DNA from 3 places in the [Pantoea] beijingensis genome. Region 3 is predicted to be linked to each of the others. Evidence: predicted binding sites of a transcription regulator. Region 3 holds the regulator's gene; each other region holds the start of a gene.
The links. The regulator Fur, encoded in region 3, represses iron uptake genes when iron is present. The targets are predictions, from matches to a motif close to ATAATAATGAGAACNACTATCAA.

Region 1 (6,067 bases), 620 kb from region 3:
ATCGCCACCAGCTATGCCGATCGTCTTACCATGTCAACGGATAACAGCATTTATCAGTTGCTGCCGGATGCGGTGATATTTCCACGTTCCACTGCGGACGTCGCGCTCATCGCGCGTATCGCCGGCGAGTCACGTTTTACCAGCCTGGTGTTTACGCCACGAGGTGGTGGCACCGGTACGAACGGACAGTCGCTTAACCAGGGCATTGTGGTCGATCTGTCGCGGCATATGAATCGTATCCTGGAAATTAATCCAGAACAGGGATGGGTAAGAGTTGAAGCGGGAGTGATCAAAGATCAGCTTAATGCCTACCTTAAGCCGTTCGGTTATTTTTTCTCGCCAGAGCTTTCCACCAGTAACCGTGCCACGCTGGGGGGAATGATTAATACCGATGCTTCTGGTCAGGGCTCGCTGGTTTATGGCAAAACGTCCGACCATGTGCTGGGACTACGCGCGGTTTTGCTGGGCGGAGATATCCTTGACACGCGTGAAATTCCGGTAGCGCTTGCGGAACAACTGGCGCAGGACACTACGGCGGAAGGCCGGATTTATCGTACTGTGCTGGCGAGCTGCCGCGAACAGCGTTCGCTGATCCTCGAAAAATTCCCCAAACTGAACCGCTTTCTAACCGGCTATGATTTGCGCCATGTGCTGAGTGACGATCTACAGCATGTAGATTTAACGCGTATTCTCTGCGGTGCGGAAGGAACGCTGGCATTTATTGCCGAAGCAAAACTGGACATTACGCCGTTGCCGAAGGTTCGCCGGCTAGTGAATATTAAATATGACGCTTTCGATTCGGCGCTACGCAATGCGCCTTTTATGGTGGAAGCGCAGGCATTATCGGTGGAAACCGTCGATTCAAAAGTATTAAACCTGGCACGAGAAGACATTGTGTGGCATTCGGTTCGGGAACTGATTACCGATGTTCCCGATCGTGAGATGCTGGGCCTGAACATAGTTGAGTTCGCTGGCGATGATAAAGCACTGATCGATGGCCAGGTTGAGGCGCTGTGTCAGCGTCTTGATATGTTAATGGCGGAACGACAGGGCGGAGTTATCGGTTACCAACTTTGTGACGATCTTACGGGGATTGAACGTATTTATGCGATGCGCAAAAAAGCCGTTGGGCTATTGGGCAACGCGAAAGGTAGCGCGAAACCGATTCCCTTTGTTGAAGATACCGCAGTGCCACCTCAGCACCTGGCTGACTATATCGTTGAGTTTCGTGCTCTGCTGGATAGCCACAACCTCAGTTACGGTATGTTCGGGCATGTTGATGCCGGCGTGCTTCATGTCAGACCGGCTCTGGACATGTGCGATCCGCAGCAGGAAATGCTGATGAAACAGATATCTGATGAGGTTGTGGCGCTGACCGCGCGCTATGGTGGTTTGCTTTGGGGTGAGCACGGTAAAGGTTTTCGTGCAGAATACAGTCCGGCATTTTTTGGTGATGTACTCTACAATGAACTCCGTCGCATCAAAGCGGCATTCGATCCCGCAAACCGGCTCAATCCCGGTAAAATCTGTGCACCAGAAGGTGCTGAGCGGCCAATGATGCGTGTCGATGCTGAAAAGCGAGGAGCGTTTGACCGCCAGATCCCCGTCAATGTTCGCACCGACTGGCGTGGTGCGATGGAGTGTAATGGCAACGGCCTGTGTTTTAACTTTGACGCGCGCAGCCCCATGTGCCCTTCCATGAAAATCACCGGCAACCGTATCCACTCGCCAAAAGGTCGGGCTACCTTAACGCGAGAATGGTTGCGTCTGTTGGCTGATAAAGGGGTTGATCCGCTGGTATTGGAAAAGCAACTGCCAGCTTCAGGCATTAGCTTACGTGGTTTAATCGAACGAACCCGCAATAGCTGGCATGCAAGAAAAGGGGAATATGACTTCTCGCACGAAGTAAAAGAGGCGATGTCTGGCTGCCTGGCTTGTAAAGCCTGCTCAACGCAATGCCCGATTAAAATTGATGTGCCGGGTTTTCGCTCTCGCTTCTTGCAACTTTACCACACGCGTTATCTGCGACCAGTAAGCGATCATTTGGTTGCTGGCGTGGAAAACTATGCTCCTTTAATGGCCCGAGCACCAAAAACCTTCAACTTTTTCCTGCGTCAGCCATGGCTGCGTGAGCTGAGCAAAAAACATATCGGTATGGTCGATCTGCCGCTACTCTCATCGCCGACGCTAAAGCAACAGTTGGCGGGGCACAGTGCGGCGGGTATGACATTGGAAGATCTGGAAACGCTAACGTCGGAGCAGCGGCAGAATACGGTGCTGGTGGTTCAGGATCCGTTCACCAGCTATTATGAAGCGCAGTTGGTGGCGGACTTTGTCCAGTTGATTGAGAAGCTTGGCTATCGTGCTGTACTGTTACCTTTTTCACCGAATGGTAAGGCTCAGCATATTAAAGGTTTTCTACAGCGTTTCGCGCGGACGGCGCAGAAAACCGCTGATTTCCTCAATCGCGTGGCGAAATTAGGCATGCCGATGGTTGGGGTCGATCCGGCGCTCGTGCTCTGTTATCGCGATGAATATCAGCAGGTACTCGCTGATAAACGCGGGGAATTCCACGTCCAGTTGGTGCACGAATGGCTGCAGCAGGCCCTTGACCGTCGGGAGTCTCCTGCACAAACGGGGGAGGCGTGGTACCTTTTTGGGCACTGTACTGAGGTCACGGCGTTGCCATCAACACCAAACCAGTGGGCCAATATTTTCGCCCGCTTTGGTGCCAGGCTGGAAAATGTCAGTGTAGGATGTTGCGGCATGGCCGGGACATACGGGCATGAAACCAAAAATCTGGATAACTCTTTGGGAATTTATGAACTGTCCTGGCACCAGGCCTTGCAGAAATTGCCACGGCAGCGCTGTCTGGCAACGGGCTACTCCTGCCGGAGTCAGGTCAAGCGTATTGAAGGCAATGGGATGCGTCATCCCTTGCAGGTACTGTTGGAGCTGATTTGATGCCTATCTGGACGCGAGATGCCACGCTTGACATGCTTAACCAGCATAGCGCAGGAACGCTGGTTGAGCATCTTGGGATCCGGTTTATTGCATTGCATGATGATGCGATTGAAGCGTTGATGTCGGTTGACCACCGTACCCGGCAGCCTTTTGGGTTGTTGCATGGCGGTGCCTCGGCAGTACTGGCAGAAACGCTGGGATCGATGGCGGGTTATCTTTGTACCGAAGGAGATAGCTATATTGTTGGGCTTGAAATCAATGCTAATCACATACGTAGCGTGCGTGAAGGCGAGGTTCGGGGAGTTTGTCGTGCAATTCATCTTGGGCGGACTCATCAGGTGTGGCAAATCGACGTTATGGATGCGCAAAATCGCTTATGTTGTACTTCGCGGCTTACAACGGCTGTCATGCAGACTTCTTCCTGAATCTTCAGTGAAATACCGCTATTTGTGCATGGAATGACAAGCAAGCAGGGTTACCGCGTTGCGGCGTGTAACCCTCTTTGCGGCGCGGGGCGTTCAGAAGTTCCAACTGGCGTGTCTGACGAAATCACTTTGCAATGCCGTTGCCTTATCCCAGTCGCCATTGTTCGCAAATTGATGACACAGTAGGGTCAGCGAATGTCGTGCCAGTTGCCATGCCTGCATGCGAAAAAGACGTTCACGCCGGCTGTCACTCATCTCAAGCAATAATCGGTGATGTAATTTACCCAGTGCGTGGAGATAGCTTTGGTCATCGCCATTGAGTTGACACAATTCGGCCATATCTAAACAGGTATCGTTAAATTTTCTCAGCTGTTCGACTGAGCATTCGGGGCGGTTAAGCTTTGCCTGCGCCATATAAAAATCGACGGTAACATCACGTACGGAAAACTTGTATTCATCAATTTTATACTGCAACCATGCACTCATTGAGACGTTCATTCGATTACCCAGCTGCGCTAATGATAATCATTATCATATTATAAAGTCCGAAATCTTCAATGAAATTCCGCAGCAAATTTATCGATTAATGCTGCCTGTTAATTAAATTGGTTTAAACGATAGTGCACTATTCACAAAGGCGTAAAATAATAATCATTACGCCTTTCCCAAATGCATTTAAATATTAATGATTTTTTTCAAAAGGTTATCTCTTCGACTCGTTACCCATCCGTGACGATCGCAATCCGTTTCACAGGGTCTATCCTTAGTAAACAGGTATGAAAAAAGCCCTTTTACGCTTATCCCTGTAAAACAAGAGGTTGAAGTGATAATCGTTATCACTAACATAGGGGTATTAGCCCACGGGCTATCGCATCGCGAGGTACTGATATGCAAACTGCAAATCCTGCATCATTTTCTCCTGACGATTTCGTCTGGAAGGGGCTCACGCTTACGGATAGCGCCGCGCAGCAAATTATCGCGCTATCGGCTAAAGATCCGCATGTTAAGGGATTAAGGCTTGGTGTGAAGCAGTCCGGCTGCGCGGGGTTCGGCTACGTTATGGATCTGGTTAAAGAACCGGCGGATGACGATCTCCTCTATAGTCATCAGGGCGCTACGCTGTTCGTTCCGCTTCAGGCAATGCCCTTTGTTGACGGTACCGAAGTTGATTTCGTCCGTGAAGGCCTGAATCAGATCTTTAAATTTAATAACCCTAAAGCTCAACACGCCTGCGGCTGTGGTGAAAGCTTTGGCGTAGAGTAACCCACGTTATGTCACGACAAACAGACGCATCTGATGATGTACAGGTTTGGGAAGGCGGCCAGCAAAAGTATAAAGAGGGCTTCTTTACCCAGTTGCAAACCGACGAAATGGCTCACGGCATCAATGAAGATGTGGTGCGAGCCATTTCGGCCAAGCGCAATGAACCCGAATGGATGCTGGAGTTTCGTCTGAAAGCCTATGAAGCCTGGCTACAGATGGAAGAGCCACACTGGTTAAAAGCCAATTACAAATCACTGGACTATCAGGATTACAGCTATTACTCCGCGCCGTCCTGCGGTCACTGCGATGACAGCTGTGCTTCCGAACCGGGCGCTTTGCAGGCTTCGGGTGGCCAGCCCGCCAGTAACTATCTCACTCAGGAAGTGGAAAACGCTTTTAAGCAGTTGGGTGTGCCGGTTCGTGAAGGACAGGAAGTGGCGGTGGATGCAATTTTTGACTCCGTGTCGGTCGCGACAACCTATAGGCATAAACTGGCTGAACAGGGCATTATTTTCTGCTCATTCAGCGAAGCGATTCACGATCATCCGGAGCTGGTAAAAAAATATCTGGGCACGGTGGTTCCGGCCAATGATAACTTTTTTGCTGCGCTAAACTCGGCTGTCGCCTCGGATGGAACGTTTGTTTACATTCCGAAAGGCGTGCGCTGTCCGATGGAGTTGTCTACCTATTTTCGTATCAATGCGGCAAAAACCGGTCAGTTCGAGCGTACTATTCTGATCGCTGATGAAGACAGTTACGTTAGCTACATTGAGGGCTGCTCGGCGCCGGTGCGCGACAGTTATCAGCTGCATGCTGCGGTGGTGGAAGTCATCATCCACAAAAATGCGGAAGTGAAATACTCTACGGTGCAGAACTGGTTCGCCGGTGGTGAGGCTGAGGGCGGTATTTTAAACTTCGTAACGAAGCGTGCGTTGTGCGAAGGTGAACACAGTAAAATGTCCTGGACACAGTCTGAAACCGGTTCAGCTATCACCTGGAAGTACCCTAGCGTGATTCTACGTGGGGATAACTCGATTGGTGAGTTCTTCTCGGTTGCGCTGACCAGCGGTCATCAGCAGGCCGACACGGGTACCAAGATGATCCATATTGGTAAAAACACCAAATCGACGATCATTTCGAAAGGCATCTCGGCAGGTAAAAGCCAGAATACTTATCGAGGCCTGGTCAAAATTATGCCGACCGCGACCAATGCCCGTAACTTCACGCAGTGTGACTCCATGCTCATTGGCCCTGATTGCGGTGCTCATACTTTCCCGTATGTCGAAGCGCGCAATAACACCGCCCAGCTTGAACATGAGGCGACAACATCGCGTATTGGTGAAGATCAACTTTTCTATTGCCTGCAACGCGGCATCAGCGAGGATGATGCGATTTCAATGATTGTAAATGGCTTC
Region 2 (6,067 bases), 1.6 Mb from region 3:
TCGCATCCTGAACTGTTCTGTGAACAGTTAATTGAATTTAAAAAATATTTTCAGTGACAGGCCGTTGTCTTCTGCTGCCGCCATCGATATGGCGGTGTTATTAACATCCTGAAATAGAATTGGAGATTTTGAAAATCTCAGTAATACTTGATGGCGTGAGCAAGGCCGCTTATATCCTGAATAACTTGAGTTGCAGAGTGACCAGTACACCTGCGACCTGAAGTATAGCGGGGCGATTCTCGTTATTTTAATGCCCAGGGAGCATGGGTAGATTTCTTTCTCTCGGCACCTTCTCTGGTTTGCGGCTGCACACATCCAACACAATCCTAAGGAGAGATATTGTATGAATGTTTTGAAAACAGTTGCTGCAACGTTAGTCGTGGGTTCTGTTTCTTTTGGTGCGCTGGCTGCGGAAGAGGTTACCAAAGAACAGGTTGATACTATGAAACTGGAGAAGGTCGCGACCGTGACTACCACGGCTGAAACGACGTCACCGATGGATGCGAAGCAAAAGCTCTCTCAACTGGCTGATGAAAAAGGCGGGAAATACTTCCTGGTCATCGCGGGTCGCGAGCATGGAAGAATCAGCGCAACGGCTGATGTTTATAAAGATCCTGCCCAGTAACACGAGTGATATATATGCTGTATTGTCATCCGTCGACCAGTGCAGGAGCACAGCGAGGATAGCACAGTAGCAGGCATGCCAGAGCAGGCGTGCCTGTGTTCAATGTTGCCCCTTCTATGCACCGTATGGCGGGATAGCGTCAGTATGCCTTACGCACGTGTGAATATGGGCGTCCGTTAACCGTGATTACATTGTTTCGAACACCCCTTACACTGCCCCTCTGAAAGGGTATTTATCGGGATGAGCATCGGTTTTACTTTGATTTTTCTTAACGTCCCGACCACCACAATATTGAAGATGATCACCAGTGAGATCGCGATAAGACTGGTTTTGGGATGTTGCTGGAAGGTCGCTGCTTGGTAAAACAGTGTCGCCAGTGAGTAGGCCAGGTTAAGTCCCCACAGAATGGAAAAAAGCATCCACCGCCGGCTACTTTCACGGGCGATAGCGCCCATCACCGAGACGCAAGGAACATACAACAGGACAAATAGCAGATAGCTGAAGGCCGCGGCGTCATTGGCAAATTTTCGACTCATCATCCCCATTGCCCCCGAAGCCATCTCACCGTCGCCCTTACTGGCTTCAATCGGATTTGCTAACACGCTGAGACTGAATGTCGCCTTCAGGCCTTGCCATGTTTCATCCAGCGCATCGACTAATTCACCACGCAGACTGAACTGACTGGCATCAAACGCGTTATCGTTAATGGCTTCAGCGGTATAGAGCGTATTTAACGTCCCAACCACCACCTCTTTCGCCATTGCCCCGGTAACGAGTCCCACGGTGGCCTGCCAGTTATCATTATGCACGCCAAAAGGTGCAAGCAGCGGTGTGATTGCCCGGCTGACGGTCGCCAGCGCCGAGTCATTAATATGGCTGACGGGCTGGCCACTAAATGAAAAACTGTTCAGGGCGCCAATGAGCATGCTGGCGATAACGATCACTTTACCGGCGCGCAGTACAAAACCCTTCAGGCGTTGCCAGGTTTGCAATAGCAGGCTTTTCAGATGCGGTACGTGATACACCGGCAGTTCCATCACAAAGGGGCTGGCTTCACCACGCATCAGTGTATGCTTCAGCAGCAATCCGGTCAGAATTGCCATAACAATGCCAATGATATAAAGGCTGAACACCACCAGTGCGCCTTTTTGTCCAAAGAACGCAGCGGCAAAGACGGCAAAAATCGCCAGGCGTGCACCGCAGGACATAAAGGGCGCCATCATTACGGTAATCAGGCGTTCACGCGGTGCGTCCAGCGTACGTGCGCCCATTACGGAGGGCACATTACAGCCAAAGCCAACAATCAGTGGTACAAAGGATTTTCCGGGTAGTCCCAGCGCCTGCATGAGCCTGTCCATGACAAACGCCGCACGCGCCATATAACCGGAGTCTTCCATAAAGGAGAGAAACAGGTACATCATACCGATCTGGGGGACCAGCGGCAGTACGGTATTAATACCGCCGCCGATCCCTTGAGCCAGAAACACCGTTAGCCACTCAGGGAAATGCAGCGCCCAGCCCACCCATTGCAGACCGTGAATAAACAGTGCGGCGGAACCGATATCAAACAGCGGCTGTAGTGCACCGCCAATATTGATCGCCAGCAGAAACATCAGGTACATCATCAGCAGAAAGATAGGCAAGCCCAGCCAGCGATTGAGAATGATGCGATCGAGGCGTTGCGATAGACGATTCGGTGTAGCCAACTTGCAGTTGCTTACCGCCGCGCTAATTTCTTCAATTACGTGGTAGCGTGCAGCAACAATTGTTAGTGCCGCCTCTTGCGTTAGCTGCTGTTGCAGTGGGAGCAATAGATCCCGCGCGATATGACCGGCCTGTGAAGCACTATAGATATCACCTTCCAGCATCTGCAATGCGAGCCAGCGCCGTTGCGCCGCTGAACGCTGTGCTGGCATAGCGTCAGCCAACACGGTAGTCGATTGTATAATCTCCGGTGGATAGGGAATGCTCAATGCGGGCGCAGCGAGCGTGAAGCTATCGATGGCCTGTTTAAGCGCCTCAATACCCTGGCCACGGGTTGAGACCAGCGGAATAACCGGGCAGCCGAGCTGCAGTGCCAGCGCATCCACATCAATCTCTATTTGCTGGCTTTCAGCAATATCCAGCATGTTTAGCGCCACGATACAGGGGACGCCAAACTCCCGCAGTTGCAGGGTAAGGTAGAGATTCCGCTCCAGATTGCTGGCATCCACCACGTTAATCAGCAAATCTGCATCGTTGCTGAGAATATAGTGACAGGCAATCTGTTCATCTAATGAGCCGTGCTGAGAAAGGGTGATAAGCGAATAGGTTCCGGGCAGATCAACCAGCCGTACGCGGTACTCGCGAGTAGTGAACTGGCCCTCTTTACGCTCAACGGTGACGCCTGCCCAGTTACCAACGCGTTGACGGGCCCCCGTCAACTGATTAAACAGTGTGGTTTTACCTGCGTTTGGGTTGCCAATCAGGCCAATGGAACAGTTTTTCATGCTTTCTCCTGCTCACCCAACGGTTCGAGCTGCAGCAGCGCTAAATCTTTTTTACGTAGCATCAAACTGACGCGGCGTGTTTCGATTTGCAACGGATCGCCGAGTGGCGCAATGCGCACGACATTAAAGACCGAACCTGGTAGCAGGCCGAGTGAAAGGAGTTTTTGCCGATAGGCTGCACCGACGGAAGCAGTAAACCCAATGATTTTATAGCGCTGTTTGGCAAGAAGTTGCATGAGTGAGCACCTCGTAAAACGATACCGCAATTTTAATGAGAATTATTATCGTTAACTTTGACATAAAACAATAACCGGAAGGATAGCCGGTGAGGACCTTATCGGGCAGTTAGCAAAGGTTACCGTTATGCGAGAGGTTCACGAGATATATCGCTGCAATTTCAGGAAAAGGCTTACTGTCTTCAGATTTTATCTCTGTTATATCCCTCATGCTTGCCGGTGCGCTGTAGCACCCGTCGTGATAAGCATCGCGCTAACAAAAACAGAAAAAACGTACTGGCTAAGTCACCCTCTCCGTTGCAAAAATGTTTGACAGACAAGGAATGCCGACGCTATGAACACAATGACACACCAACTCCCTCAAGGGATTGCGCTGACTCTTCATCAACCTGACCACCAGACGGCAGCCCTGCCGGTTATCGTGTTATGTCACGGTTTTTGTGGTATTCAGGATATTTTATTGCCCGCTTTCGCGCGCCATTTTACCGGTGCCGGTTTCTGCACCGTCACGTTTGATTACCGGGGATTCGGCGCCAGTGAGGGCGAGAGAGGCCGCCTGGTGCCCGCGATGCAGATCGAGGATATTCTCACCGTAGTCGATTGGGTTAAAGCTCGGCCGGAAGTGGATAAAAAACGTATAGGGCTATGGGGAACTTCATTTGGTGGTTGTCATGTTTTTGGTGCGGCGGCAAAAAGCGCGGATATAAAATGTATCGTCAGCCAGTTGGCCTTTGCTGACGGTGAAGAAATTGTCACCGGGAAGATGTCTGATGAAGAAAAAAGTGGCTTTCTGCTTACACTGGACAAAATGGCCGCAAAGCAGCAGACAACGGGCAAGGAGATGTTTGTCAGCGTGACTCGCGTATTAAGCGATGAGGAGTCAAAGGCCTTCTTCGAAGAGAACCGGGTTCGCTATCCGGCGATGGATAGTAAAATTCCATTCCTGACGGTGAGAGAAACCTTGCAGTACAAACCTGCAGAGAATGCCCGCCAGGTCAGTTGTCCAACGCTGGTCGTGGTGGCTGGTGACGATAAGGTTAATCCGCCCGAGCAGGGTGTGGCGTTATTCGATGCCGTCAAAGCGAATGATAAACATCTGCACATAGAGAAGGGCGCTCACCACTATGAGATGTACAGCGGCGAACATTTTGAGCGTGTAGTAAAAATCCAGACGGAGTGGTTTACACGCCATCTGTAATCGGCGCGCCATAACGGGGAGAACGTTCTCCCCGTCAGGCTTTAAAGCGCATGCGTTGCGTTAGCGCTTTTTACCGAAGGCCGCGGCCAGCGCATCGCCCATTGCACTGTTACCCGCGTTTGATGCGGCAGGACGTGGACGTGCTTTACCCTGGGCCGGGCGTTCAGTATGACGAACTGCTGCCGGCTTACCGCCTCCGCTGCGTGACGCATTCTCACCCGGATTTTCATCCAGCCGCATGGTCAGCGCGATGCGCTTACGCTGCAAGTCAACTTCCATCACCTTCACTTTGACGATATCGCCTGCCTTGACCACTTTATGTGGGTCATCGACGAATTTGTCTGACAGTGATGAGATGTGAACCAGGCCATCCTGATGGACGCCAATATCGACAAAAGCGCCAAAGTTGGTGACGTTGGTGACAGAGCCTTCCAGTATCATGCCCGGCAGCAGGTCGTTCATGGTATCAATGCCGTCGGCAAACTGTGCCGTTTTGAACTCAGGACGCGGATCGCGGCCCGGTTTCTCCAGCTCTTTAATGATATCGGTCACAGTCGGCACGCCAAAACGTTCATCGGTGAAGTCGACCGCTTTCAGGTTGCGCAGTTCGGATGGATTTCCCATCAGATCGCTTAGCGCCTGCCGCGTCGCGGAGAGAATACGCTCGACAACCGGGTAGGCTTCCGGGTGCACGGTTGAGGCATCCAGGGGGTTATTGCCGTGGTTGATACGCAAGAAGCCAGCACACTGTTCGAAGGCTTTCGGACCCAGGCGGCTCACTTTCAGCAGCTGCTGTCGGTCCTGAAAGCGGCCATTCTCATCGCGCCAACTGACAATATTTTGCGCCATCATCTTAGTCAAACCAGCGACGCGCATCAGCAATGCCACAGAGGCGGTATTCAGATCCACGCCAACGCCGTTTACGCAATCCTCGACGACCGCATCCAGCTTTTTCGCCAGCTGATTTTGGCTGACGTCGTGCTGATACTGGCCAACCCCGATAGATTTTGGATCGATCTTCACCAGTTCGGCCAGCGGATCCTGCAGGCGACGAGCGATAGAGACTGCACCGCGCAGTGAAACATCAAGATCGGGGAACTCCAGCGCAGCCAGTTCTGACGCCGAATAGACAGATGCCCCTGCCTCGCTGACGATCACTTTCTGGCCCTGAACTTGCGGGAACTGTTTCTGCACCTCAAGGTAAAAACGCTCGGTTTCACGTGAGGCGGTGCCATTGCCGATAGCAACCAGTTCGACCTGATGTTTAGTGCAGAGTGCAGCGACCGCTGCGGCGGCTTTTGCTGCCTGGCCGGTATGCGGGTAAATCGTATCAGTAGCCACCAGTTTACCGGTGGCATCCACCACGGCGACTTTGACACCGGTACGCAAGCCAGGATCAAGCCCCATAGTGGCACGCATCCCCGCAGGTGCGGCCATCAGCAGATCGTGCAGGTTACGGGCGAAAACGTTGATCGCCTCATCTTCTGCGCGTTCACGCACGCTGCCCATTAATTCCGTT
Region 3 (6,067 bases):
CGCGATTTAAAACCGCACCGCCCGATTATCCAGGTTGATGTCCGTAATCACGGCCTTTCTCCGCGTAGCCAGCAAATGAATTATCAGGTTATGGCTCAGGATATGCTGGAGACGCTGGATGCCCACGGCATCGGCAAGGTTTCCGTCATCGGCCATTCGATGGGCGGAAAAATCGCGATGACGATGAGCGCACTGGCGGCCGATCGTATTGAGCAGTTGACATTAATCGATATCGCGCCAGTGGATTACAACACGCGTAGACACGACACCATTTTTGCGGGAGTTAACGCAGTGACGGATGCGGGAGTCGTCCGGCGTTCTGAGGCTGCGGAAGTCATGCGCGGATATATCCATGAAGAAGGTATTATTCAGTTTCTGTTAAAATCTTTCCACGAAGGAGAATGGCGTTTTAACGTGCCTGCACTGTGGGATAATTACGCGACGATATCCGGCTGGGAAGTCATCCCCGCCTGGCAAGGCCCTGCCCTGTTTATTCGCGGCGAGCAATCACCTTATCTTGATGATATCCACCGCAAGGCGCTCCTGAGTCAGTTCCCTCAAGCGCGCGCGCATGTGATCGCCGGGGCCGGGCACTGGGTACATGCCGAGAAACCTGATGCCGTTTTGCGCGCCATTCGCCGTTTTTTTGTACTTTAAAAGCAATTAGTTGCCCGTACCGTGAAATGATTGTCGCGGCGACTTTCGCTGGGGTATGATGGCGCGCTAAAATTTTGCCGCAGGCATTTTCTTTCGCGGTCGACTGACGTAAACGTCAGCAAACGGTCAGTAGCCAGACCAGCGTCGCAGGAAATGCGTCTGTGGTAACCGGCTCATTTAGTCTCAACTCCGCTTCAATATTACGATTCTATGGCAAAAGAGAATACGGACCGCACGACGCTCGATCTATTTGCAGACGAGCGCCGACCGGGACGACCTAAAACGAATCCGCTTACGCGTGATGAACAGTTACGTATCAACAAACGTAACCAGCTAAAGCGTGACAAAGTGCGCGGGCTACGCCGTGTCGAACTAAAAATGAATAGCGATGCCGTTGATGCATTAAATGAGATGGCTGAGCAGCGTAATATGAGTCGCAGTGAATTGATTGAAGAGATGATTCTCGCGCAGCTGAGTGGCCAAACAACGGGAGTCTGACCAGACAATCCAGCACATAAACCATCCGTCTGAGCGCACAAAGCGACAAAACCAACGGCATTTCAAGTTCCGCGCTTCAGCCCAGTCTGCTATCATTGCCGATAACTGTGTAGCAATAGCATTCATCATATCATTAAGTTTCAAGAGGTTATTAAACTCATGGCAATCGTAGGCATATTCTTTGGCAGCGATACTGGCAATACGGAAAACATTGCAAAGATGATTCAGAAGCAGCTCGGTAAAGAGGTTGCTGAAGTTCATGATATTGCCAAGAGTACCAAAGAAGATCTTGAAGCCTTTGATATCCTACTGCTGGGTATTCCGACCTGGTATTACGGTGAAGCACAGTGCGACTGGGACGACTTTTTCCCCACGCTGGAAGAGATCGACTTTAACGGCAAACTGGTTGGTCTGTTTGGCTGTGGCGATCAGGAAGATTATGCCGAGTATTTCTGCGACGCGATGGGCACTATCCGCGATATTATTGAACCCAATGGCGCCGTTATCGTCGGTCACTGGCCAACGGCGGGTTACCATTTTGAAGCGTCTAAAGGCCTGGCTGATGATACGCATTTCCTCGGATTGGCCATTGACGAAGATCGCCAACCGGAACTCACCAACGAGCGTGTTGACAGTTGGGTGAAGCAAATTTTTGATGAACTCCACCTGCAGGAAATCATCGAAGCGTAACCTTCCCGGCGCAATGTGGGCGCTATCTCACATTGAATAACTGGTTTTTCCTATAGAAATAATAGCTACATTTTTGTAACTTTCGGCGGCAAATCTGTAGAATGCCCCACATTGGTCGTAGTGCTTTTCTTGTAAACAGAGGATGTTTGCAGGATAGCAACACAGCCTGCCCAGCAGGATTACTGGCGCAGACAGCCTGGACCCGGGCGTGATGATGTCATTGCAAAAACGAGTGATAAGCCCTGTCAGGACAATGTTCGCCTTTCTCTTTGATCGCGGCGGTCGCCGCCTGGAGAGTAATCGCTGCTGCACCAGTAGATTCTGGTTCAACATGGCAGGCAAAATCGCCCTTATGGGTGGGGCTCCAGCATGAACTCCCCGGACGCAGCATATATCCACTGGCAGTTTCACGCTTTCCCCACGGTTTCCATTTAGACGCATCAGTTCTATAATGAGACGCAATCTATACTGCGTCGACTGATGTTCAGGGCTTTTCAGCCACATTGTGACTAGCAAAGTAACAGGACAATATCCGCATGACTGACAACAATACCGCATTAAAAAAGGCCGGCCTGAAAGTCACGCTTCCCAGACTCAAGATTCTGGAAGTGCTTCAGGAACCTGAGGGCCATCACGTCAGTGCGGAGGACTTATACAAACGCCTGATTGATATGGGCGAAGAAATTGGTCTGGCCACTGTATACCGCGTGCTCAACCAATTTGATGACGCAGGGATCGTTACCCGCCATAACTTCGAAGGCGGAAAATCCGTTTTTGAATTAACTCAACAACACCATCACGATCATCTGATTTGCCTGGATTGCGGTAAAGTGATTGAGTTTAGTGATGAGTCGATTGAAACGCGCCAGCGCGAAATCGCAACGCGGCACGGCATCAAGCTAACCAACCACAGCCTGTATTTATACGGACACTGTGCATTGGGCGATTGTCGCGAAGATGAAACGTTGCACGATAAAAAGCACAACATGACGTGATGCAAAAAACCGATGACTGTTCATCGGTTTTTTTATGCCTGCTGAGTGAATTACGGACATTTCAACGTCTTTTCTGCTCGCAGACGCAATGTCGGCCTGCAACCATCGCCAAATGGCGACGCTATTCTGCAACGCGTTTTAGTCATTGGCATTATTTACCCCAAAAAAAAGGAGCGAACCTTGTCGCTCCTTCATACGCCGGGCTACGCGGTTTAACCCTCGATTTTTGCCCAGGTATCACGCAGTCCAACGGTACGGTTGAACACCAGTGCATTCGCTGAAGAGTATCGGCTATCTATGCAGAAATACCCTTCACGCTCAAACTGGTAAGGTGCGCTTGCCTCTGCCTTCTGTAACCCGGATTCAACGAACCCCTGCTGAATAACCAGTGATTGCGGGTTAATCGTCGATAGAAAGTCATCAGCCGCTGCCGGATTCGGGACACTAAACAGGCGATCATACAGACGGAACTCAGCCGGTAACGCATGCACCGCGGAGACCCAGTGAATAACACCTTTGACCTTGCGTCCATCCGCAGGATCTTTACTCAGCGTATCCACATCACAGGTGCAGTACAGACATGTGATATTACCCTCTTCGTCCTTCGCGACGCGCTCAGCTTTAATCACATAGGCATTACGCAGGCGAACTTCTTTACCTAGCACCAGACGCTTATACTGCTTATTCGCCTCTTCACGAAAATCAGCACGATCGATATAGATCTCACGACTGAAAGGGACCACACGGGTGCCCATTTCCGGCTTGTTGGGGTGGTTTGGCATGGTCAGTAGTTCTTCATGACCCGCAGGCAAATTCTCCAGTACCAGTTTAACCGGATCCAGCACCGCCATCGCACGTGGCGCGTTCTCATTCAGGTCATCGCGGATACAGGATTCCAGCGAAGCCATTTCGACGATGTTATCCTGCTTAGTGATACCAATGCGACGGCAGAACTCACGAATCGAAGACGCGGTATAACCGCGGCGGCGCAGACCGGAAACGGTCAGCATGCGAGGATCGTCCCACCCTTCGACCACTTTCTCCGTAACCAGCAGGTTAAGCTTACGCTTCGACATGATGGCATATTCAAGATTGAGCCGGGAAAACTCGTACTGACGCGGATGTGCAGGAATAGTAATGTTGTCCAGCACCCAATCGTACAGACGGCGGTTATCCTGGAATTCCAGCGTACACAGTGAATGCGTAATGCCTTCCAACGCATCAGAGATACAGTGGGTAAAATCATACATCGGATAGATGCACCATTTATTCCCGGTCTGATGATGCTCAGCAAACTTAATGCGATACAACACGGGATCGCGCATCACAATAAAGTTAGAGGCCATATCAATTTTTGCGCGCAGACATGCGGCACCTTCCGCAAACTCGCCGTTACGCATTTTTTCAAACAGTGCCAGGTTCTCTTCCGGTGAACGATCGCGGTGAGGACTATTTTTACCCGGCGATGTTAGCGTTCCACGGTATTCACGGATTTGTTCGGGCGTCAATTCATCAACGTAGGCAAGTCCTTTGTTGATCAGTTCGAGCGCGTAATGATGCAGTTGGTCAAAGTAATCAGAGGAATAACGGATGTTGCCACTCCACTGGAAACCTAGCCACTGCACGTCATTTTTGATGGACTCAACAAACTCAATGTCTTCTTTGACCGGGTTTGTATCGTCAAAACGCAGGTTGCACTGGCCTTGATAATCTTGTGCGATACCAAAGTTCAGGCAGATCGATTTTGCGTGACCGATGTGCAGATAGCCGTTTGGCTCCGGCGGAAAACGGGTATGCACGCTGGCGTGCTTACCGTTCGCCAAATCTTCGTCAATAATCTGACGAATAAAGTTAGTTGGGCGGGCCTCTGCCTCACTCATCTCAATTCCCTCAACACTAAATGTCTGATGATTTGAACCACGAAGTAACGGAGTATGATCCACAAAGCGAGGAAGGGAAACAACCGTTTGTTACCGGAATCACATAAAAAAGGGCAGGAATAGTCTCCTGCCCCGATCGCATTCCGGCCGATATGTGCTTGTAAGCCCCCTGTAACCTCAATTATCCAGAACGTGCCCTGGATAATATTTGCTACATGGTTCGTACAAAATACCCACCTGATTAGCCTTTAATTTCGTACAATTTGGTCTCTCCTGCCACGACAGTGCCGCTAGCCAGTATGTTCAAGCCGCTGAAATCATCAATATTGCTGACAACAACCGGGCTGATCATCGACCGAGCGTTAGCGCTCAGAAATGCCAGATCCATGTCCAGCACTGGCTGACCTGCAGTCACGCTGGCACCTTCTTCAATCAGGCGAGTGAAGCCTTTGCCGCTTAACGCGACCGTATCCAGCCCCATATGCACCACAATTTCCACACCGTTATCCGTTTCCAGACAAAAAGCATGGTTAGTGTTGAATATTTTTACTACGGTGCCGGCAATCGGCGCGACGACGGTACTGCTGGTGGGGCTAATCGCCAGGCCATCACCTACAGCCTTACTGGCAAAAGCTTCATCAGGGACTGCTTCAATAGCAACAATTTCACCACTAACCGGAGCAACCAGCGTTGCGATAATGCCTTTCGACACATTAGTAACGGCCTGCGGTTGAGCATTGACGGAAGGTTCAGCGCTTGCCGTTTTTGCCGTTGCCGCCACAGGGCCTTTCGCCAGTACGGCTTTCATTGCGCTAGCAATAGTTTCAGCGCGTGTACCCACAATAATCTGTACGCTTTGTTTATTCAGGCGAATCACACCGGAAGCGCCCAACCGTTTAGTGATATTTTCATTCACTTCCGCAGAATCTTTTACGTTCAGGCGTAGACGCGTAATACAGGCATCGATACCGGTCAGATTTTCAGACCCTCCAACCGCACCAATATAACGGCGAGCCAGTGATTCAGTTTCAGATTCATTGTTGCTACGGCTATCGACGTTAACATCATAGCCATCACTCTCATCACCCGCGACAGCCAGCTCACGCCCCGGCGTCATTAGGTTAAATTTGCGGATAGTAAAGCGGAAGACCACGTAGTAAATAACGAAAAACACCAAGCCCTGAGGGATTAGGAAGTACCAGTGCGTTGCCAGAGGATTACGCGATGACAGGAACAGGTCGACCAAACCGGCACTGAACCCGAAGCCCGCGATCCAGTGCATGCTCGCTGCGATAAATACCGAAATACCGGTCAGGAATGCATGGATAACATAGAGTACCGGCGCCA

Region 1: sufA (Fe-S cluster assembly scaffold SufA) is a predicted target of Fur. The motif match lies at 4,213-4,235, and genes of this name have one in related genera.
Region 2: feoA (ferrous iron transporter A) is a predicted target of Fur. The motif match lies at 3,380-3,402, and genes of this name have one in related genera.

The regions. Positions count from the first base shown of each region.
Region 1 covers NZ_CP071409.1:2,165,812-2,171,878, reverse strand. The annotation lists gene ydiJ (D-2-hydroxyglutarate dehydrogenase YdiJ) at 1-2,964, shown strand, start outside; gene J1C60_RS09755 (hotdog fold thioesterase) at 2,964-3,389, shown strand; gene J1C60_RS09750 (hypothetical protein) at 3,483-3,887, opposite strand; gene sufA (Fe-S cluster assembly scaffold SufA) at 4,278-4,652, shown strand; gene sufB (Fe-S cluster assembly protein SufB) at 4,661-6,067, shown strand, end outside.
Region 2 covers NZ_CP071409.1:315,423-321,489, forward strand. The annotation lists gene bioH (pimeloyl-ACP methyl ester esterase BioH) at 1-57, shown strand, start outside; gene J1C60_RS01340 (YdgH/BhsA/McbA family protein) at 344-625, shown strand; partial or broken gene feoB (Fe(2+) transporter permease subunit FeoB) at 883-3,114, opposite strand; gene feoA (ferrous iron transporter A) at 3,111-3,350, opposite strand; gene uilS (UilS family quorum-quenching N-acyl-homoserine lactonase) at 3,685-4,548, shown strand; gene J1C60_RS01360 (Tex family protein) at 4,609-6,067, opposite strand, start outside.
Region 3 covers NZ_CP071409.1:2,783,663-2,789,729, forward strand. The annotation lists gene ybfF (esterase) at 1-657, shown strand, start outside; gene ybfE (LexA regulated protein) at 868-1,155, shown strand; gene fldA (flavodoxin FldA) at 1,315-1,845, shown strand; gene fur (ferric iron uptake transcriptional regulator) at 2,382-2,840, shown strand; gene glnS (glutamine--tRNA ligase) at 3,053-4,720, opposite strand; gene nagE (N-acetylglucosamine-specific PTS transporter subunit IIBC) at 4,962-6,067, opposite strand, start outside.